DNA from 3 places in the Brevibacillus ruminantium genome. Region 2 is predicted to be linked to each of the others. Evidence: a T-box and tRNA genes for the amino acid it is inferred to sense, from the RefSeq annotation. Region 2 holds a T-box; the other regions hold tRNA genes.
The links. The T-box of region 2 lies ahead of argS (arginine--tRNA ligase). A T-box ahead of a tRNA ligase gene usually reads a tRNA of that ligase, here a tRNA-Arg.
Positions count from the first base shown of each region.

Region 1: it has a tRNA-Arg gene. The T-box ahead of argS (arginine--tRNA ligase) is inferred to sense a tRNA for this amino acid. The anticodon was not compared.
Region 3: it has a tRNA-Arg gene. The T-box ahead of argS (arginine--tRNA ligase) is inferred to sense a tRNA for this amino acid. The anticodon was not compared.

Region 1 is NZ_CP098755.1:28,220-35,625, forward strand. It holds gene serS (serine--tRNA ligase) at 1-168, shown strand, start outside; gene ltrA (group II intron reverse transcriptase/maturase) at 805-2,070, shown strand; gene aceB (malate synthase A) at 2,625-4,223, shown strand; gene aceA (isocitrate lyase) at 4,264-5,544, shown strand; tRNA gene NDK47_RS00135 (tRNA-Arg) at 5,665-5,741, shown strand; gene NDK47_RS00140 (helix-turn-helix domain-containing protein) at 6,036-7,394, shown strand.
Region 2 is NZ_CP098755.1:3,319,202-3,326,607, forward strand. It holds gene NDK47_RS16445 (helix-turn-helix domain-containing protein) at 1-1,241, opposite strand, end outside; gene NDK47_RS16450 (hypothetical protein) at 1,423-1,905, shown strand; T-box leader at 1,947-2,189, shown strand; gene argS (arginine--tRNA ligase) at 2,245-3,960, shown strand; gene NDK47_RS16460 (hypothetical protein) at 4,108-4,503, opposite strand; gene NDK47_RS16465 (deoxyribonuclease IV) at 4,570-5,427, opposite strand; gene NDK47_RS16470 (TetR/AcrR family transcriptional regulator) at 5,574-6,167, shown strand; gene NDK47_RS16475 (MFS transporter) at 6,243-7,406, shown strand, end outside.
Region 3 is NZ_CP098755.1:4,963,317-4,970,722, forward strand. It holds gene NDK47_RS24455 (glutaredoxin family protein) at 146-418, opposite strand; gene rpoN (RNA polymerase factor sigma-54) at 426-1,802, opposite strand; gene NDK47_RS27670 (hypothetical protein) at 1,917-2,048, opposite strand; tRNA gene NDK47_RS24465 (tRNA-Arg) at 2,156-2,230, shown strand; gene NDK47_RS24470 (DUF4023 domain-containing protein) at 2,810-2,947, shown strand; gene NDK47_RS24475 (branched-chain amino acid ABC transporter substrate-binding protein) at 2,999-4,231, opposite strand; gene NDK47_RS24480 (hypothetical protein) at 4,873-5,124, shown strand; gene NDK47_RS24485 (RNA polymerase sigma factor) at 5,197-5,802, shown strand; gene NDK47_RS24490 (anti-sigma factor family protein) at 5,789-6,349, shown strand; gene NDK47_RS24495 (polymer-forming cytoskeletal protein) at 6,351-7,406, shown strand, end outside.

The DNA.
Region 1 (7,406 bases), 2.3 Mb from region 2:
ACAAAATCGAAGCCGGAGTTCGTTCATACACTGAACGGATCGGGATTGGCCATCGGCCGCACAGTGGCTGCTCTGATGGAAAACTACCAGCAGGAGGATGGATCGGTCGTGATCCCGGAGGTTTTGCGTCCGTATTTCGGCGGAATGGAGAAAATCGCACCAAAGTAAACAGCTTCAGATACAGCCGACATCTTCAAAGCATCAAGCCAAACAACTTTCTGTACGATTACAGGAAGTTGTTTTTTTAGTGCGCCCAGCATGGGCGATAGCTATAGGGTGGAAGTCCCGAACGGGGGGTGGCTGTCCCAACCGTTAGCTCAAGGCAAGGGTGTCGACCGTGAGGTCGAATCTGAAGGAAGCCAGCGGCAAAATCCCGACCTGAGGTACACGAACCCAATTTGAGGCTGTTGTATTCGGGCGAGTCTGCTAAACAAGACAAAGCCCCATACAGCCAAGGGATACAGCAGTAAACTTGGGCAGGTACATGGGATGAAAGTTATCGTTCTTACCTGGGGAGGTCTGCATGGAACGCCTTCAACTGTTGGTAACCGCCTCCGTAAGGAGGCGCTGAACATGCAGAAGTCAGCAGAGGCCATAGTACCCGAGTAGAGGACGCTTGAATGGGGAAGGGCTGAACATCAAGTCAGCACGCGATCCATGTCTTTTGTTACGATACGTCGAAGCAGAATTCCAGAAAGGAACTACTTTTGAAGAGCAGGGGTGAAGCCCCGAGGGTACAAAAAAGAGGGCTGAGTATCGTTCAGCAAACACGGAACCCGCATGTGCGAAGGAAGGAATATCGTTATGGACTTGCTGGAGAAAGTTTTATCACGGGAAAACTTACGGATGGCACTTCAACGAGTAGAAGCAAACAAAGGTGTTGGTGGAGTCGATGGTGTTTCAACCGAACAACTACGCGACTATCTACACGAACACTGGCAAACTATCCGTGAGGAATTGGAAAGAGGAACCTATCGACCTTCACCTGTCCGCAGAGTCGAAATCCCGAAACCTGACGGAGGCGTAAGGTTATTAGGCATTCCCACCGTGGTGGACCGCTTCATCCAGCAAGCCATCCTCCAAGTATTAACACCGATCTTCGATCCCACCTTCTCGGAGTCCAGTTACGGATTTCGCCCGAAACGTAGCGCCCACATGGCAGTAAGGAAAGCGCAAGCGTATATCAGGGAAGGATACAGATTCGTGGTGGACATCGATCTAGAGAAATTCTTTGATCGTGTCAACCATGATATCCTGATGAGCCGCGTGGCTCGTAAAATCCAAGACAAGCGCCTTCTAAAGCTGATTCGATCCTATCTAAACGCAGGTGTCATGATAAAAGGAATCTGTACTACCTCAAGTGAGGGGACACCGCAAGGTGGACCGCTAAGCCCACTATTAGCAAATATCTTGCTTGATGATCTGGATAAGGAATTAGAAAAGAGGGGACATCGCTTTTGCCGCTATGCGGACGATTGCAACGTCTACGTGAAAACAAGACGAGCAGGAGAACGGGTTAAGAAGAGCATGAAAGATTACTTGGAAAAGGTGCTTAGGCTAAAAGTAAATGAGGAGAAAAGTGCGGTGGACCGGCCGTGGAAACGTAAATTCCTTGGCTTTAGTTTTACTTTCGTAAAACAGACAACGGTTCGTATCCACCCAAAATCCCTTCTCAAGTTAAAAGAGAAAATCCGCACGATCACGAATCCAGTGTGGAGTATCTCGCTTGAGGAACGGGTTGAAAGGTTAAACCAGTATCTCATGGGTTGGATTGGATATTTTGCCCTTGCAGACGCAAAGGGAATCTTACAATCCATTGAGGAATGGACAAGGCGTAGGCTCCGTCTTTGCTTGTGGACGCAGTGGAAACGAGTGAGAACCAGATATCGAGAACTCCGTTCTCTTGGTATATCTCACACAAAAGCAATTGAAATTGCAAACACCCGCAAGGGGGCATGGCGTACTACAAAGACTCCGCATATACACAAAGCCCTCGGCATTGCCTACTGGCAACAACAAGGGCTCAAAAGCTTAACACAGCGATATTTTGACATTCGTCAAGCTTGGTGAACCGCCGTATACCGAACGGTACGTACGGTGGTGTGAGAGGACGGGGGTTAGCCACCCCCTCCTACTCGATTACTTTCGGAAAGTTCAAATTCGCTAACGCATTAAATGATGAAAGTATAAGAAAAACGAAGGCCTTCGCTATTTGACTTGGCGATAAGCCAAGTTTTTCTAATCGGAGAAAACGCGTGAAAAAGGGAGGAATTGAATTTTTCTAAAAATTGTTGCACAACAGATTTTTCTGTTATATAATAACCACAAATCAAAAGTCATTGTAATAAAACAGAGAGTGGAGGGAATTGCACATGAATTGTAATCGTTGTGAAGGAAATGGCGAACAAAATTGTCCGCAATGCAGCGGCTCGGGACATGATGACCACGGGACTGCATGTCACCAATGCCACGGAGAGGGGTGTGTGAGCTGCAGCCATTGCAGTGGAAGCGGGCTATTGGATTGACCCTTTTTTTTGATCACGCTGTACTATAATAGATTTTTGAATGAACATCTGTATCATAACTATTCTCTAAAACAGGGAGGAGGAGCCAGATTGACTGCCATGCGCGTTGATCAATTCCCAACGGATATTTTGATAACAGGAGAACTGCCGCCATCCTATGCCGATATTTTGACCCCGCAGGCGATATCCTTTCTCGTCAAACTGGAGCAGCAGTTCGGGAGCAGAAGACGTGAACTGATAGAGCTGCGCAAAGAGAAGCAAGCGAAGATCGATGCTGGGCAATTGCCTGATTTTTTGCCGGAGACGGCCCATATTCGCAACGGAGATTGGCAGATCAACTCTTTGCCGCTTGATTTGCTTGACCGAAGAGTCGAAATCACCGGACCTGCCGGCGACCGCAAAATGGTGATCAATGCGTGCAACTCCGGAGCCCGTTTGTTCATGGCCGATTTTGAAGATGCCAATTCACCGACCTGGGCTAATACGGTTGAAGGGCAAATCAATATGCGGGATGCGGTCAACAAGACCATCTCGTATACCAGCCCGGAAGGAAAGAAATACGCTCTACAGGAAAAAACGGCAGTCCTGATCGTAAGGCCGCGCGGCTGGCATCTCGAGGAAAAGCATCTGCGTATTCAGGGAAAGCCGATGTCTGGCAGCCTGTTCGATTTTGGCCTTTATTTCTTCCACAACGCGCGGACACTGCTGGAACAGGGGAGCGGCCCCTATTTCTATCTGCCGAAGCTGGAGAATCATCTCGAGGCCAGGCTGTGGAACGACGTCTTCTGCTTTGCCCAGGATGAACTGGGCATCCCGCGGGGGACGATCAGGGCAACCGTCTTGATTGAAACCATCCTGGCCGCGTTTGAAATGGATGAAATCCTTTACGAGTTAAAGGAGCACAGCGCAGGGCTCAACTGCGGCCGCTGGGATTATATTTTCAGCTACATCAAAAAACTGCGCAATCATCCGGATGTGATTCTTCCAGACAGAGCGCAGGTAACCATGACGGTGCCTTTCATGCGCGCCTATACCACGCTGGCGGTGAAGACCTGCCACAAGCGGCAGGCACCATGCATCGGCGGTATGGCAGCACAGATCCCGGTGAAAAATGACCCGGCAAAAAATGAAGAGGCAGTGGTAAAAGTGCGGGCAGACAAGGAAAGGGAGGCGTACGACGGCCACGATGGCACCTGGGTCGCTCACCCCGGATTGGTTCCCGTCGCGATGGAAGTCTTTGACCGCCTGATGCCTGAGCCCAATCAGATTTGGTACAAACGAGACGATGTGCAAGTGACGGCAGCCGATCTGCTGGCCATTCCCGAGGGACAGATTACAGAGGAAGGTGTCCGCACCAATATCCGAGTGGGGATTCTCTACATCGAAGCTTGGCTCAGGGGCTATGGCGCAGTGCCGATCAACCACCTGATGGAAGACGCGGCCACTGCAGAAATATCCCGCGCACAGGTCTGGCAGTGGATCCGACATCGCCGGGGAGTTTTGCCGGATGGACGGAAGATTACCCTCGCACTCGTCAATCAATGGTTGGCTGAGGAATTGCAGACCATTAAACAGGAAATCGGTCTGGAGCGCTACGAGACCGGCAGATACAAGCTGGCGGGAGAGCTGTTCCAGCAGTTGGTGACAGCCGATGAGTTTTCCGAGTTTTTAACCATACCGGGCTATACCTATTTGTAAGGATAAAAAAATTTGTAAGGATAAAAAGGAGTGGGAGAAGATGAACAGACAGGAAGCCATCACACAAGTAGAGCAAAGCTGGAAGACAGATCGTTTCAAGGGGATCGTACGGCCGTACACGGCAGAAGATGTTGTACGTCTGCGCGGTTCGGTTCAGATTGACCATACGCTGGCTCGTATTGGTGCGGAGCGTCTGTGGAATTTGCTGCACACCGAGCATCACATCAAGGCACTGGGGGCTTTGACGGGCAATCAGGCGATACAGCAGGTGAAAGCGGGGCTAAAGGCGATCTATCTGAGCGGCTGGCAGGTTGCGGCCGATGCCAACCTCTCCGGACAAATGTATCCGGACCAAAGCCTTTATCCGGCCAACAGCGTCCCGCAGGTCGTCAAACGAATCAACCAGGCGCTGCAGCGTGCTGATCAGATCCAGCAATCAGAGGGGACAGGCGACACCTACTGGTTTGCTCCCATCGTCGCGGACGCAGAGGCTGGCTTTGGCGGACCGCTCAATGTCTTTGAACTGATGAAAGGAATGATCGAAGCGGGGGCATCTGGCGTCCATTTTGAGGATCAGCTCGCCTCCGAGAAAAAATGCGGTCACATGGGCGGCAAGGTCCTGATCCCGACTCAGGCGGCCATCCGCAATCTGACGGCTGCCCGCTTTGCCGCTGACGTGATGGGCGTCCCTACCGTAATCGTCGCCCGTACCGATGCCAACGGAGCCTTTTTGATCACCAGCGACATCGACGATCATGATAAGCCATTTCTCACAGGGGAACGGACAACCGAAGGCTTTTTCCGGATGAAAGGCGGACTGGATGCAGCCATCTCCCGAGGGCTCAGCTACGCCCCCTACGCCGATCTGATCTGGTGCGAGACATCTGAGCCCAACCTGGAGGAGGCACGCCGTTTTGCCGAGGCGATTCACGCACAGTTTCCGGGAAAATTGCTGGCGTACAACTGCTCGCCTTCGTTCAACTGGAAGAAGAAGCTGGGCGAGGAGGAGATCGCTCGCTTCCAGCATGAACTCGGGGAGATGGGATACAAATTCCAGTTTGTCACCCTGGCTGGTTTCCACGCCCTGAACTACAGCATGTTCGAGCTGGCACGGGGCTACCGCGACCGGGGGATGGCCGCCTACTCGGAGCTGCAGCAAGCGGAGTTTTCCAGCGAAGTATACGGCTACACCGCCACCCGCCATCAGCGGGAGGTGGGCACCGGGTATTTCGACGAGGTCGCGCAGGTGATCGCCGGCGGCACTTCTTCGACAACCGCTTTGACCGGCTCTACCGAAGAGGAGCAGTTTACACATAATTGAACAAAGCTGTTGAAATACAAACAGAAGCGACAAGGAACCAGGGGCCAGGCTCACTGGTTCTTTGTTTGCAAAATGAGCAAAATCGCCCTATAATAAATGAAGAATAAACAAGTGAACGATGTCCCCGTAGCTCAGCAGGATAGAGCGTCAGTTTCCTAAACTGTAGGTCGGAGGTTCGAATCCTCTCGGGGACGCCATAAAAAAACCAAGAACAACGCAGGGTTAAGCCACACGGCTTCCTGCGTTGTTTTTGTATATTGACCCGTTTTTGAACACTCCCACACTTAGGCTAACGCCTTGAAGTGGAGGAATCTTGGGTAATCTCTCGTAACCGAGAGAAATTTACCAGACTATCCCCGTAGTTCCTACGGTTATTGGCAAAACTTGTATGTTTGTGGTATTTATTGTAAAATTGGTTAAACATTATAAAAACATTCAGTATATGAAATAAAATCATATTCACTATTTTGGTAGTTGGGAGGTGTATTTCTATGGCCCTGCAAGAAAATTTGCAAAGCTCGTTGCGGTTAGAAATCGAGAGGAAGCAAAGGCAGTACGGTTATACGTTAAGTAAACTAAGTAAATTGTCCGGCATTAATCATGGACATTTGAGTGATATTTTTCGTGGTAATCGACCGATGACTATAGGACAGCTTGACGCTTTAGCGGTGGTTTTTGGGCAGTCTCCTGGATGGCTCTATCAGTTGTACGTAGATGAGTGTTTTACAAACGAAAGAGTATCGCGTCCCCGCGTGATGCGTTATCTGATACGATGCGCCGAGATTGGTGAACAGAGCTGTGTGGAACAGGTTGTCTCAAAATTACTGGATAATCGAAAAAATGTGGACATTCTCTTTTCAGTGGCAGAAAAGTTATTTGAGAGCGGAAAGCGTAAAGAGTCTATCCCTTTCTATCAATTCGTAGTTGATAGTGAAAAAGATAGTCATTCTGATCGTTTTGTAATCAGTCAGTACCGATTGTTTCGGGCGATGCAAGGGGAAAACATGGAGGAAAATTGGAGAGCTATTATTCGCTTTGAGCCTTATCGAAATCGATTGCCGGAAAATTATCAATTGGACGGGCTGCTTCATTTGGCAAATGCATGTTTTATGTTACAAGAATGGAAGAAAGTTGAGAAGTATGCTGATGAGTTAAGATCACTAGCCATGAGGGTTTACCAAGAAGAGTTGAGTAAGCGAAAAAACGGTAAAATCTGTGGGCCTCTTCGAACGGAACGTCACCTGGTTGTGTATTATGGACAAGGATTCCTTGCAAAAGGCGTCGCGTTACAAATGCAAGGGTTGTATAGGGAAGCAAAGCTATATGTGAAAGGCTATGCCGATCTAGGATGGTTCGAGTTATTGGATGGCACGGGGTATAGAGAGGTTGAAAAGTTTAAAATTTGGGCAAAGGCCAATTCGTACACCTATGATTTGCTGATGGGGCAAACCAATGTTTTGCCTGAATACTTAGAGTTTCTAGCGAAGCATCCTGAGGAAATACCAGCCGGACTTTTAACGATTATGGAGGCGGCTAGTAAGTACGATATATTGATTAATCCTGTTTTAGAACAATATGCCGAAGAAATTGAGCGTTTTTATAACTACAATGACCAAGTTAATATTAGTAGACAATATCAATTCCGTTATCATAAAATGATATATGAGTTAAAAAATGGGTTTATCTCCAATGCAATAGAAGAAATATTATACTGTCTGGACCTATCGGATAAGCTGAGGAATCAACAAGCATTCAAAAGATGTACAGCATTGTTCTGGGAATACCGTCAACAAGCAACAGAGAAACAAAAACGAATATATCATGAAATAATTGGGAGGTACACAGAATGAAGTCGAGAATAA
Region 2 (7,406 bases):
CCCAAGCTTCTGAGGATATTGTCGACCCCGCTCGGATACTCTCCTTTGTGGATGAGGTAGATGGCCAGTTCATACCGAAACCGCAGATGACGGTCCATGTCAAGCGGATTCCGGTACTCGTCAAACTGGTGGATCTCGGAAGCAAACTGTTCCAATAGCGTCTCTACGGAAAAGCCGTGCTTGTTGGCCGAAGTCAGGATGGTGACCAACCCCGACAATAGTTCGTCCGGATGTTCCTGAAGGAAGGTGACATATTCAGCCAAAACCTCGACACGTCCCATCAGGATGTCTAAGGCAAAAGAGTTCGCCACTGCGTATTCTTTAAACTTTTGAACCTCAGCTTGTCCGATTTCATCCAAACCTTCAAACCACCCAAGATCCGCGTAACCATTTACGTATGTCTTCGCCTGTTCGTAGTGCCCCTGTTTCTGCAGTGCACTTGCTTTCAAAAGAAACCCTTGACCGAAATACACGACGAGATGCCTTTCTGTCTGTAATCCATCACCTCCTTTGTTACTTCTCTTTTTTCGCAGCAAATCCTGATAGATGGCGGTCGATAACTCCCTCAATTCATCTGAATATTTCTCAACCTCCTCCCATTTATGGAGGGTAAAGCATATATTGGCTAACTGGAGCAATGCATCCAATTGATGTTGTTCGGGCAATCGCTTGCGATATGGGTCAAACCGGATCACTGCCTTCCAGTTTTCCTCCGAATTGGTTCCGATTAAGGCCAGGAACAGACGATACAGAGCCATCACGTAACGCTCAGAATGACTGTCCTTTTCCGTATCAATCACATATTGAAAGAAGGGAGCAGATTCCTTTCGCATTCCGTTCTCAAACAAATGCTCCGCCACAGCGAGAAGAATGGTCACATTTTTGTGATTTTCCAGTATTTTTGGGACAACCGACTCGATACAGTCCTGACGTCCGACCTCGGCACATCTGACCAGGTATGGCACCACACGTGGCCGTGACACTTTTCCCTGTGTAAAACACTCTTCCTCGTACAATTCATAGAGCCATCCCGGACTTTTATTAAATACGGCGGCCATGGCATCAAGCTGACCGATCGTGATTGCACGGTGTGGATAACGGTTCAGCATATCGCTGAGATTTCCAGGATTGATACCAGTCAATTCACCGAGCTTGCTCAGCGTATAGCCGCGCGCCTTGATTTGCTGTTCGATTTCCGATCGCAGCGTTCGATGTATCGTATCTTGTATCCCCACTCGCATTCTCCTTTCTCTCTTAATTTACCATCATTTTACCTAACTTTACATTTTTTAGGTAGTGGATTTTGTATTTTTTTAGCGAAATGACTAAAAATTTTGCTATTATTCTGCAAGGAGCCCGCATTGTCAACCTGAGCCCCTTTTGCTATGATGGGGGCGAAGTCAAACAAAGGAGCGAAACGCTTTGGATCATTCTTTACATCCTCTGGACAAGCGTCAATTCCTCTCCGATTTGGAGACGGTAAAAGAATTGGAACAAACCGATTTCGAGACGTATTCAATCGTCAAGAATCGTGAAACGGGGCAGCATTATCTACGGTATTCCTTTTCCCATATCAATCTATCCGAGGGCGGCAGACGCGACGATTTTGACCACTTCCTTCCGCTTGAATCCGATGACGTGCTTGCCTTCATGTTCGGCGAGCAGCCCTACCATTTCCCGGAGCATTGGCACTCTGCGTATCTGCGCACGGGGACAGATGAGCGGCTGATGCCCTTTGATCCCAGTGAGAATCATCATCTGGAAAAGGACGCCGAAGCGGAGCTGGCGCTCTTTGCCAAGCTGCAGCAGTTCAAACAGCAATGGGATCACGCGAAGGATAAAGAATCTTTGACGCGGGACTTGTTTCGCGAGCTGGATCAGATTATTAAAAAAGCAGATGACTAGTTGCACAGACTGTGTTTGATTCGCTATACTAAGGGAATCATAAAGAATCGATGATGAGGAAAGTACTCCGCTGAAGTGCCATAGCGAGCCGGGGATGGTGAGAGCCCGGTGCAGGACGGCGGCAGGAATCGCACCTCTGAGATGCAGCCTGATTGTCCGGTTTTCCGGATGAGTAAGGCAAGCCGGGCCTGCCCGTTATCGCAGAAGAAAGCGGCTGTTCTCCCGAGGCTTTGGGAGCGCGGCAAAAAGAGTGGCACCGCGGGAGCAATCCTCTCGTCTCTTCGATTTAGAGACGAGGGGTTTTTTTATTTTTTATCTTGAAAGGAGTTCATGTACTTTATGAGTTACAAGCAGCAAGTAGCCGAGATGATTTCGGCAGCCCTTACCCAGATGGGCGTAGACACCCTGAACCAAGAGCAAGTTCTTCACATGCTGGAAACTCCGCCAAATCCGGCTATGGGCGATATCGCCTTCCCTTGTTTCCAACTGGCCAAAGCACTGCGCAAGGCTCCGCCAATGATCGCCAGCGAGCTGGCTGCCCAGATCACCGGTACTCCAGTACGCGAGGTGCAAGCAGCGGGACCGTACGTCAATATTTTTCTCGATCAGCAAAGTGTCGCCGGGCAAGTCATCGGCACCATCCTGTCCCAAGGCGGAACGTACGGCAGTCGTGAACGCGGGCAAGGACGCCATGTTCCGATCGACCTTTCTTCTCCTAACATCGCCAAGCCCTTTTCCATGGGACATCTGCGTTCCACAGTAATCGGCAATGCCATTGCCAACATCATGGAAAAGCACGGATACCGTCCAGTCCGCATCAACCACCTGGGCGACTGGGGAACGCAATTCGGCAAGCTGATCGTCGCCTACCGTATGTGGGGAGACGAAGCAAAGGTAAAAGCCGAGCCGATCAAGGAACTGCTCAGCCTCTACGTCCGCTTCCACGAAGAAGCCGAAAACAACCCGTCGCTCGAAGATCAGGGACGTGAATGGTTTAAAAAGCTGGAGGATGGAGACGCCGAAGCGCTTCATCTGTGGCAATGGTTCCGCGATGAATCGATGAAGGAATTCATGAAAATCTACGAGCTGATGAACGTCACCTTTGACTCCACGCATGGCGAAGCTTTTTATAACGACAAGATGGAGCGAGTAGTTACGCTTCTGGAAGAAAAAGGGCTGCTGACAGAATCAGACGGCGCTTTGGTGGTCACTTTGGATGAGTACGACATGCCGCCTTGCCTGATTAAAAAATCGGACGGCGCTACCCTCTATGCGACACGGGATCTGGCTGCCGCACTCTATCGCCACGACAGCTACGATTTTGCCAAGGCTCTTTACGTAGTGGGCAACGAACAGCGCCTCCATTTCCAACAGCTTTACAAGGTGCTCGAAAAAATGGGCTATGAGTGGGCGAAGGAAATGTACCACGTTCCCTTCGGCATGATGCTCAAGGACGGCAAGAAAATGTCCACGCGTAAAGGAAAGGTCGTCCTCCTGGAGGAAGTGCTGAACCAAGCGATCGAGGATGTCAAAAAAGTCATCGAAGAAAAGAATCCTTCGCTCGCAAACAAAGAAGCGGTTGCTCGTCAGGTGGGTGTAGGGGCTGTGATCTTCCACGACCTGAAGAACTTCCGTCTGAACGACATCAATTTCTCCTGGGAAGAGATGCTCACCTTTGAAGGAGAGACCGGTCCTTATGTCCAATACACCCATGCCCGGGCATGCTCTCTTCTGAGAAAGGGCGGCTATGAAGCGACAGCGGAAGTAGCCCTGACCCAGGACGCCTTGGACAGCAAGGAAGCGTGGGCGGTTATCACTCTGCTGAATGCCTTCCCGGAAGTAATCGACCGTGCTGCGCACAACTTTGACCCGTCGCAAATTGGAAAATACGTGATCGACCTGGCGCAGGCTTTCAACAAATTCTACGCCAATGTGCGTATCCTGGCGGAAGAACAAGACGTGAAAAAAGCACGCTTGCAGTTAGTGGCAGCGGTTGTCGTGGTCCTGAAAGAAGGACTTCGCATCCTTGGACTGTCCGCACCGGAAGAGATGTAAGCGAGCCTCACACAAATAGAAAAACCGTCGAAGCTCTCTGATTCACGCTTCGGCGGTTTTTGGTTTATTGTCGCATGTCATTCGCATGCCTTTTGTACGGCTTTCCATCGTTTTTTCCCAGGTACCCGATTGGGGAGAATGGGAAGGTTACTCCGTTTTTTTCGCCTGTTTGGAAAACCATACTTTGCCCAAAAGCTCGACCACTTGCTTCGGCAGGGACAGCTCTTTTTGCACCTGACCGGACGCATCCACCAGGCGATACAACATGGCTTTGTCGTCTGCCGGATCTGACTTGGTCTCTACCTGGTACTCTCCGTACGCTCCGGCAGAGGCCCACTCTTCGATCATGACCTGGTATTCGCTAGGAGCAAGCTCGATATAATCCTCCTCTGTGACATCAATGATGGCATACCTATCATGCTCAATTTCTGCATCGTATGTACGGCCGTTCGCTTCCTGATAAAGCGCAAGCTCTGCGGGATCATTCAGATTCTCTTGCAAAAGAGCAAAATCTTCGATGGTTACTTTGACACGTCGCTTCACGTTCGGTTCCTCCTCGGTTCAACACGAAAAAACAATACTCAAACCCCACTCTACCATATCTGTGAATCATTTTTCTACACCCATGACAGCCGTCTCCTTCTCGGCTAACTGACGGATCAGCGCGATTTCCTGCCGATGGCCGCCATCAGCAGGGGCCGGTGTTTCCAAAATAATCGGAAGTTCAGACAGCTCCGGTGTCTGAAGAAGCTGACGAATGGGCTCCAGACCGATTTCCCCCCTCCCGATCGATGCATGGCGATCCCGAAAGGAGCAACAGGGATAGACCGAATCATTGAGGTGGACAGCGGCGAGCGCTGAAAAAAATCCACCAGTTCTCATTTTGTCTGCAACCTCTTCCCAATCGCCTCCCCGCCACAGCCCGCTGGCAAAGGCATGGCAGGTATCCAGGCAAAATCCGACACGCTCAGGGGACGTCAAAAGCGAACGTACCTGGATCAACTCTTCGATCGTGGTACCCATCCGATTGCCCTGTCCCGCATTATTTTCGATCAGGATCTTGGCCTCGCCCTGCCATTCTGAAAGCAGCTCATTCAACAGAAAGATCATACGCTTATAGCCTTCCAAGGGGTCCCCTCCCTTACTCTGTCCAAAATGGACAACAACCCCTCGCGATCCGCATGCCTCCGCGATCTCCAGGTCATTGCGCAAATGATCGAGCGTCAGCAGGTACATACTTTCCTCGACAGCCAGATTGATGGGATACGCTGTATGTGCGATCGAGATCAGCTCGTGCTCCCGAGAAAATTGACGGCATGCGGCCGCATCCTTCTTGTCAAAATCTTTGACGCCCATGCTTCGCGGATTTTTGGGAAAGTACTGGAAAGCATTCGCACCAATCATTACTGCCGTCTTTGCCGCTCCCAAATACCCGTGCTTGATGCTCACATGACAGCCCATATACACGTTTATGTCCCCCTGAAGCATTCATTACACCCAGTCTCCCCCTTCTCTTTTGTTTTCACTCCGGAAAGTTGCCCTTGCATTTCCTGCAGATTTGTCATACCTTATTAGTAAACCGAACGTTCAGTCTAGAAAGGATCGATAACCCGATGACACGCCGCCGCCTTGAAGGCGAAAAGACGAAGCAGCATATCGCGGAAAAGGCAACCGAGCTCTTTGCCCTGAAAGGGTATGCGGCCACCTCGATCGAGGATATCTGCAAAGCAGCTGATGCAAGCAAAGGTAGCCTCTATTATCACTTTACCAATAAAGAACAACTGTTTCTTTACCTGCTGGAGAAAAACCATCAGGATTGGATAGAAAAGTGGGAACGGTATTCCGCTCCTCATCCTACAGCCGTAGAGAAGCTGTACGCCTTGGCCGATTTCTTCGTGGATGACTTTTTAAGCCATCCCCTGAAAAAAGCGGTGGAGGAATTTAGCGGCAGCAAGCTGGCTGATCCGGAAATCTTGCAGCAGGTGATCACACTCGCGCAGGACTTTCACCGGGTATACATCCCGATTTTTGAGCTGGGGATACGCAACGGCGAACTGGAAGCCGATGATCCGGACGTATTGTCCTATCTTTTGGAAGGCTTTCTCAGCGGGGTTTGCAGCACTGCTTACTACGATAAACCAGATCAGTTGCACAGCGTCATGCGCAAGTCCGTCGATGTATTTATCAAAGGGATAGGGAAAAAATGACCCTATCTTTTTTTCGGGCATTACTAGACCGACCGTCCGGTTTAAAAAGTGAAGTAATTTTGAGGAGGAATCCTAGTGAAGGAGCTTTGGCGTAATCGCGTGTTTTTGATTGTATTTTCTTCTGATGTCCTTGAGAATATCGGAATCTGGATACGGAACATGGCCCTGCTCTTTTTTGTCATGGAGGTAAGTGGAAACAACCCTATCGCTGTTTCCTTGCTGACCGCCATCGAGCTTGTCCCGATTCTCTTTTTTTCCATCATCGGCGGTGCTCTGGCTGACCGCTGGAATCCCAAGCGGACAATGATATCGGCAAACCTGCTGAGCGCCGTTTCGGTTATTGTCATCGCCACCATTATATGGGGCGGCAGCTGGAAGGCTGTGTTTTTTGCCACCTTCATATCTGCAATTGTCTCGCAGTTTTCCCAGCCTGCTTCTGCGAAGATGTTCAAACAGCACGTCCCGCCGGATCAGGTAGGAGCTGCCATCTCTCTTTCGCAAAGCGTCAATTCACTCTTTATCCTCTTTGGTCCCATCGTCGGAACCGTTTTCTATCAGTCCTTTGGCGTGTATCTCTCCTTATTTGCTATGGCTGCTCTCTTTCTGATCTCAGCACTGATGCTGCTGGGTCTGCCTTCCCGCCAGATCGCGGAAGCCCTCACACAAGCGCGCGGCACCCTCATGGCACAGATCAAGGACGGTTTTTCCTATATCCGAAAATACGACCATCTCCGTGGCATTTTATGGATGTTCGTCATGCTCGGTTTGGGCTCCGGACTGATCAATCCGCTGGAGGTGTTTATCGTTACGGATCGTCTCCAGTTGTCAAAGGAAGCCATCCAGTGGTTTACTGCACTGGAGGGTGTAGGCATGTTACTGGGTGGAATTTTGGCCTCAGCCTTGCACGGTCAGCTCAACGGAAAGCGTGTCATCCATAGCGCCTTCTTCTTTTTTGCAGCCTCTGTCGTCATCGAAGCCCTCTCGACGTCTGTCCTGCTGACTGCGGCTATGCGCCTATTCACTGGGGTCGGGCTGGCTTTTCTGGAAATTCTGCTGGGGATGAAAATGATTAACCTGGTCACAGAAGAGTACATCGGACGTGTGAATGGTACCATCGCCCCGTTTTTTGTAGGAACGATGATGATCAGTTCCTTCGCAGCCGGTCCGCTGATGCAGGCCACGTCACTGATTGCTGTCTTCTCCGTGGCGGGACTTCTGATCTTACTCGGCAGTCTTTGG
Region 3 (7,406 bases), 1.6 Mb from region 2:
CATTTTTTGTCCATATACATACATTTTACGTCCCGCTTCAACCAAAAAAATAAACGTGATTCACACTTAGAATGTAGCATAGTTGTCAAAAACATGCAAGATCCCTTCACCTATTAACCGATCTGGCAAAGGGATCTTCTTTCTTTTATCCTTGCCGGGAGCGTCTGTCCAGCTCATTCCACAGCTCTTCCATGGTCACCACATGCGTCACGGACGGAAAGACCTCCTCCCCGTCAATCTCCACGACCGGGATGACAAACAGATAGCGCTCATGCAGCGCGGGGTCCTGCTCAATGTTGACCAGCCTCAGCTCCAGCGGAAATTCCTCTCCCAGTACCTGCAGCACTGCCTCCACCTGATCGCAGAGATGGCAGCCCGGGCGGCCGTACAGAACGATGTGAAATGGTTTCCTGTTCATGCTTTGCTCAGTACCTCTTTCGTTTGGCTGACGAGGGAATCATCATCTCTTCCCGGTATTTTGCCACCGTGCGCCGGGAGATTTCGATTCCTTCCTGCATCAGCATTTCTGCCAGCTTCTGATCGGAGAGCGGCTGTTTGCGGTCCTCCTGCTCGATCAGCGCCTTGATCCGGCGTTTGACGCTTTCCGAGGAGGTGACTTCTCCGCCTGCGGTAGACAGCGCCGAGGTAAAGAAGTACTTCAGCTCAAAAATCCCGCGCGGTGTCTGGACGTATTTGTTGCTGGTCGCGCGGCTGATCGTCGACTCGTGCAAGCCGACCCTCTCCGCGATCTCTTTCTGCGTCATCGGCTTTAAGTAATGGACGCCGTGATCAAAAAACTCCCGCTGCATCTCGACGATCGCTTGCGTCACCCGCATCAGCGTAAGGCGGCGCTGCTCCAGACTTTTCGCCAGCCACATCGCGGCATTCAGCTTTTCGTGAATAAACTGCTTTGCCTCATCCTGGCTCTTTGGCTGGTTCAGCATTTTTTCATAAAAACTGTTGATCTTCAACCGCGGTGTCGTGATATCGTTGACCAGTACCAGGTACTCATCGCCCACTTTTTCCACGGAGACATCCGGGATGACATAGCGCGTTTCCACTTTGGAAAAAGCAGCACCCGGCCTGGGATTGAGAGTCCGCAGGAGGTCAGCCATTCCCTGAACCTCCTGCACCGTACAGCCTACCTTATCCGCGATGCGCTGAAAGCGGCAATCGGCCACATCCTGCAGATGCTCGCTGACCACGAGCACGATCTGCTCGTCGTCCAAAGCAAGGTGGCGAAGCTGAAGCAAGAGGCATTCCTCCAGATTGCGTGCGGCCACACCCACCGGATCAAAATGCTGGATGACGGCCAGAACATCCTCCACCTCGTCCAGGCCTGCACCCAGCCCCTCTGCAGCTTCCTCCAACGTGATCTCCAGATACCCTTTTTCGTCCAGATTGCCGATCAAAAACAGCGCCATCCTTCGCTGGGACGGGGTAAAGCTCTTGATAAAGCCAAGCTGGCGCTCCAAATGCTCATACAAGGTAACCGTTCCTTGATGGACGAAATCCAGTGGATTGTAAGTGCTTTCATTTTTGTTTGTAGCATAATCTCCTGTGGCCCGGTTCCCTACGATTTCCTTCCAATCTATTTCCGGCTGTTGTTTCTCCATTTTTGCCGGTGCCAACGGAGCCGCAGCTTCCTGCAAATCGAACACCGGATTTTCATTAGCCTGCTCCTGTAAGTAAGAAACAAGGTCGACAGCCGAATATTGCAGAATCGTGATAGCCTGTCTCAGCTCCGGTGTCATTACAAGCTTCAAGGTTTGTTCCTGATAAAGTCCAAGACCCATGTTCACCTGCGTTCGCCCCCTCTCATGCAGTCAATTGCCCGCGGCATTCTCACTTTTACTTATTTTCATTATATTCTCCTTCTCTTGCAATTTTCCTGCCAATATCTGAATGCTTGCGGATTAGAAAAAGCGTGGAAACTGTTCCGTTTCCAATGGCTCTTTGTCAGAAATAACGTACATATTGACCAGCGCCATTCGCCACTTGGCCACCCGTCTTCTCCAGTTGCTAAGGCCAATGCTGTTGCATTGCACTCACGTCCCCCTTCAAAATTCAAACAGGTAATTCCAATTCCCGGCCTGGTTGATTTTACGTTTGCAACTCATGTTCATTTCTCTTATAATTGAATTTGTCACATCTTGCGCCCGTAGCTCAGTGGATAGAGCAGCGGTCTCCGGAACCGCGTGCGGAGGTTCGACTCCTCTCGGGCGTACCATATCATGACGAAACGATCGGTTAACACCGATTGTTTTTTTATGCTCAAAAGCTACTGGAGTCGAACTTTTCCCGAAGGGAAAACCTGTTCGACGGCCGGTCCATGCGCAGCAGGGAGCGGCCTGTCCCGGCCCTTAGCTCGCCTTCCTGCTTCCCGTGTTTTCCTACTTTTAGGCGAGCTTGGGGCCGGGGCTCCTCTCGGGCGTACCATATCATGCGAAACGATCGGTTAACACCGGTCGTTTTTTTATGCTCAAAAGCCACATGGAGTCGAACTTTTCCCGAAGGGAAAACCTGTTCGACGGCTGTTCCATGCGCAGCAGGGAGCGGCCTGTCCCGGCCCTTAGCTCGCCTTCCTGCTTCCCGTTTTCTTCCCGCTTTTAGGCGAGCTTGGGGCCGGGACTCCTCTCGGGCGTACCATATCATGACGAAACGATCGGTTAAAACCGGTTGTTTTTTTATGCGCAAGAGCCACGAAAACCTCCGTTCATCTGCAACGGAGGTTTGTTTTTACCCTTATGGAATTTCCGTAAATCGGCCATAGTAAAAAAGCGTGATGCCAATACTGGGAGGTGCCGCTATGGATATGACCAAGATGAGCACAAAAGAGTTCGTCGAAAAAGTTCACGAAGCTCAGGCCCATGCTCGGGAGAACAAGGAGCACAGCGGATACGGCCATCCGGAAAAACGTCTCCCCAGCAAGCAGGGCATCCGCTAAAAAACGCCCTGGAGATTGCTCCTCTCCAGGGCGTTTCCTGATACGTTTTCGTTACTTCGCTTCGCCTACATATACTTTTTCACCATTTTCATACTTGTACACATAGACAGACGCGAATTCATTGTCGCCTTTTTCGTTAAAGGTTACTTTTACGAATTGGCCTTGGAAGTCCTTGACTTGGTGAACAGCATCCAGCACTTGTTCACGGGACGGCTTTTTGCCGCCATTGGCCTTGATTGCTTCTTCCAGACCATGCAGCAGTACGTTCATGGAATCATAACCGAAGGAAGTAAAGATCCCTACTTTGTTGCCAGTAGCAGATTCAAAATCGGAAATCCACTTCTTGCCTTCCTCAGTTGCAGTCAGATCGCCTACCGTAGACGTAAAGATCACGTTGTTTGCGTTGTCAGCACCGGCGATTTTCACCAGGTCTGAAGAGTCGTAGCCGTCTCCACCCATGAATACGCCTTTGTAGCCTTTATCACGCGCTTGCTTGATCAGGATACCGGCATCGGAGTAGTATCCGCCAAAGTAGATCATGTCCGGATTGGCCGCGACGATTTGGTTGATTACAGCGCTGTAATCCTTCTCACCAGCCGTGATGCCCTCATAGCCCGCGATGGTTACGCCGTCTTTTTCAAATTGCTTTTTCACTTCGTCAGCCAGACCTTGGCCATACGCCTGCTTGTCGTGAACGATGTAGGCATTTTTTACGTTCAGCTGGTTCTTGGCAAAAATGGCTGCCTTGGAGCCTTGTTGGTCGTCACGCGCACAGATGCGGTGCACAACCTTTTTGCCTTCGTCTGTCAGGTTGGAGCCCGTGGAAGACGGAGATACCATGACCAGTTTGTCTTGCTCGTATTGGGCAGATGCAGTGATCGATGCACCGGTGGTTACGTGACCGACAACCCCGAGAACGTCTGCATTGGAAATCAACATTTGGGCAACCGCCACACCTTGCTTCGGATCGGCCTGGTCGTCCTGTGTCAGCATTTGGATATCAAAGCCCAGTGCTTTGAATTTCTCCTGGTTTTGTTTCAGGGCGTATTCTGCACCTGCTTTTGCCGTGCTGCCGTAGTCGGAGTACTGACCGGACATTGGACCTACAGTCGCAATGACGATTTTTTCTGTAGCGCCACCGCCGCCTCCATTAGAACCGCCCGAATCACCGCTTGGCTGCGTAGCCTGCCCGCCGCCCGTGTTGCCACCGCCGCCGCAGCCCGCCAGCGCTGTGCTTAAAGCAAATACTGTTGTAAGAAGAGCAATACTTTTCTGTTTTTTCATCCCGAAAATCCCCCTTTTACTTTACGGACAAACAATGAGTCACCTTCTCTCATTGTAAAATAAATATGAAAATTTGCAACATATAAATTCGGTTCATATATTAAAGATTAGGAAAATTGTCATACTTTGATAAATAAGTCACACTAAAAAAGTTAACTTCAATTAAAAAAAGACCGCTCTCCTGTTAGAGAACGGCCATTTCGTGCTGCTTTCTATTAATCATTATTATAATACTTGCGAGAATATGCTTTTTTCGTGACAAAAAGCGTCAGACTGACAAAAAAGATAAACATGATGACACTGATCACGATCACGGCCGTTTCCATCGGACAATCCCCTCTCCCTCTTCTTAAAAACTATTATAAGGGATGAAAGAATCTCCTTACAACGGAGGAATCATCCAGCCAGCCTTATTTCTGGATCTCAATCTTCAGGTTACACCATTCACCCTTTTCTTCCTTTTTCATCCCATAACTTTCCTATGCTAAGATTTAGGGAAACATGCAAAAACTAGCCAGTGAAGAATCGTACGAACCAATCAACATTCGCGGTTCACATTCATCCTTTATTCCGCGAACAAACGTTTTTGTGCACAACCTGTTGATAACTCTGTGGATAACTCTAGTGAGGAGGAGCGATTTGTGCCATCCGACCGTTTTTACCTGATCTATCAGGAGGCCAGTGACGAGGAGTGCCTGCTCACGATTCAGCCCTACGATGAACCGAACGCACTGGCGGAAGCGATCAACCGCCTTCAATCCCTGCAAGTGGATGAATACACTATCATTAAAGGAATAAAAATGAAAGCTACTCTGCGTCTGGCGGTAGAACTGCACGAAGACGAAGAAAAAGAGGACTCTTCCCCACAACTTAAAGAGGAGAAAAACGTCTAAAGAACCAGATTGCGGCAGTGAAATTTTTCCTGCCGGTTTTTCGTATTCAAATGCGGAGGAGGGGATGCGACAATGGATCAAGAATTACTACGGGCAAATCGAGAAGCTGCCCGGTTGGTGCAACAATTTCTCAAAGGCCAGTCCCGGGCGTTTCCGGCGCTCGTTCAGTTGTTTACTCCCCGGGTGATGAGCATTATCAGGAGATTGGTCTCCAGCTACCATGACGGCGAGGACCTTCACAATGAAATTTGGCTGAAAGTTGCCCAACATTTGCACAAATACGATACAACCCTTCCTTTTCACTCCTGGCTTTACCGCATCGCCTCCAATGCTTGTATTGATTTTTTGCGAAAAAAACGGGAAATTGTTTTGGAGGATGAACAGCTTCATCAGCAAGTCCACAAGCAGCCCACGGATCGAGTAAAAAGCCCTGAGCTGTTCCTGCTGGAAAAAGAAAGCTATTCAGAATTAACCTCCTTGCTCGACTCTTTGAATGATACAGATCGATTGATCCTGACCCTCCGGTTTGTTCAGGAACTGAGTTACGAAGAGATTGGAAGCATGGTTGGCATGAGTAAAAATACAATCGGAACAAGGCTGTTCCGCGCGCGAAAACATCTAAAAGAGCTGCTTGACCGACAAAGAGAGGAAAGGAGACGCTCCGATGCCGCATATTGATGAATTTACCTTGATGATGTATTGTGACGGGGAATTATCTGAGACAGAAGCATATACCGTGCAAGAGCATGTCAGCACCTGTTGCCTTTGCCGAAAAGCCATGGAGCAGCAGATGGCAGAAGGCAGTTTGGTCGCAGAACATTTTTTTGCCGGCGACCTCCCTCCCCTCTCGTTTGAGCTTCATCCACTGACCAAGGCTCAGATTAAGGGAATCGCGAGGCTGCACAAACAGAAGCACCGGCGATTTACCTGGCGCATCATTTTGTTTGCAGGGAGCATCATCGCTCTGGTAACCGGCTACCTCCTTTTTTGGCAGCGCATCTGGGTGGAGTGGGCACTGCCAGCCTTGACCACCTGGAGAACACAGCTCTTCTGGAGCTCGGCGCTGTGGATCAATGACAATGCACGCGATCTATTGAACGCCCCCGGTGCTTATCTCATCGCGCTCCCGCTGCCGTTCCTGGTTTTGATCGGCTTGCTGCTCGTCCTGAATATCCGCTTTTCGCCTCTCTCTCACACGAGCATCACCAAGCGGGAGGTTGATTAAATTGAAACGCCTGTGCAGTCTGCTTCTGCTGGTCACTCTCTTGTTCATGGGCACCGCTGCTTTTGCTTTTACCGGGATTTCCGAAGAGCGTTTTCATCTGGCTGCTGACGTGGTACATCGGGGAGATCTGGCCGTATATTCTACGAATACCGTCATTGAAGGCGTGGTCGACGGAGATTTGTACGTCTTTAGTCAAAATGTGCAAATAAAAGGACACGTCACAGGAGATTTATTAAGCTTCGCTGCCGCCACGATTGTCTCCGGTCAGATCGATGGAAATATTCGCTCTCTGGCAGATACGCTTTTCGTCACCGGGAAAGTGGCGGGAAGTGTTACCTCCATTTCCAATCATATGCGGTTGGAGAAGGACAGCAAAATCGGAAAGAACCTGCTGTTGCTGGCATCCCAAGCTGACCTCGGCGGTGAAGTGGATCGAGAAGTAAACGGAATGGTAGAAAATATCGGGATAACCGGCAGGATCGGAGAGGGGATCTCTAAATTGCACGCGATGACGCTGAGCATCGACGCCCCTGCCGAAATTGGCGGCGATCTGGTCTATAGCAGCCCGCAGCGGGCGGTAATCGGACCTGGCGCCGTCCTGAAGGGGAAAGAAGACTATTCCTATCTCGAGGATTTGGAAATCAATCTCAACTTGGGGTACCTTCCACTCTTTCTGGCTTTTGCTTCTTTGCTGAGCACGCTGCTGCTGTGGCTGGCGATCCGCTTTTTGTTTCCGGCCGGGCTAACCGGCATCTATCGACAGCTTGATCTGGGAAAAGGGAGTACGTATGTGTGGGGTACATGCCTGGTTCTGGGTATTCCACTCTTAATGATCCTGTTATGGATTTCACTGATTGGCATTCCTGTAGGCCTGATTCTCCTGTCTGTCTTTCTGATTTTGACCTGGCTGGCCAAGGTATTCGTGGGAGCCTGGCTGGGTATACGGCTGACGGAAAGATTCCATTGGAAAAGCTCCCCGCTGTTGGCGGAGCTGCTGGGCGTGATTGCCCTCCAGTGTCTTTTGCTCATCCCGTTGCTGGGCTGGCTGATGGCTCTG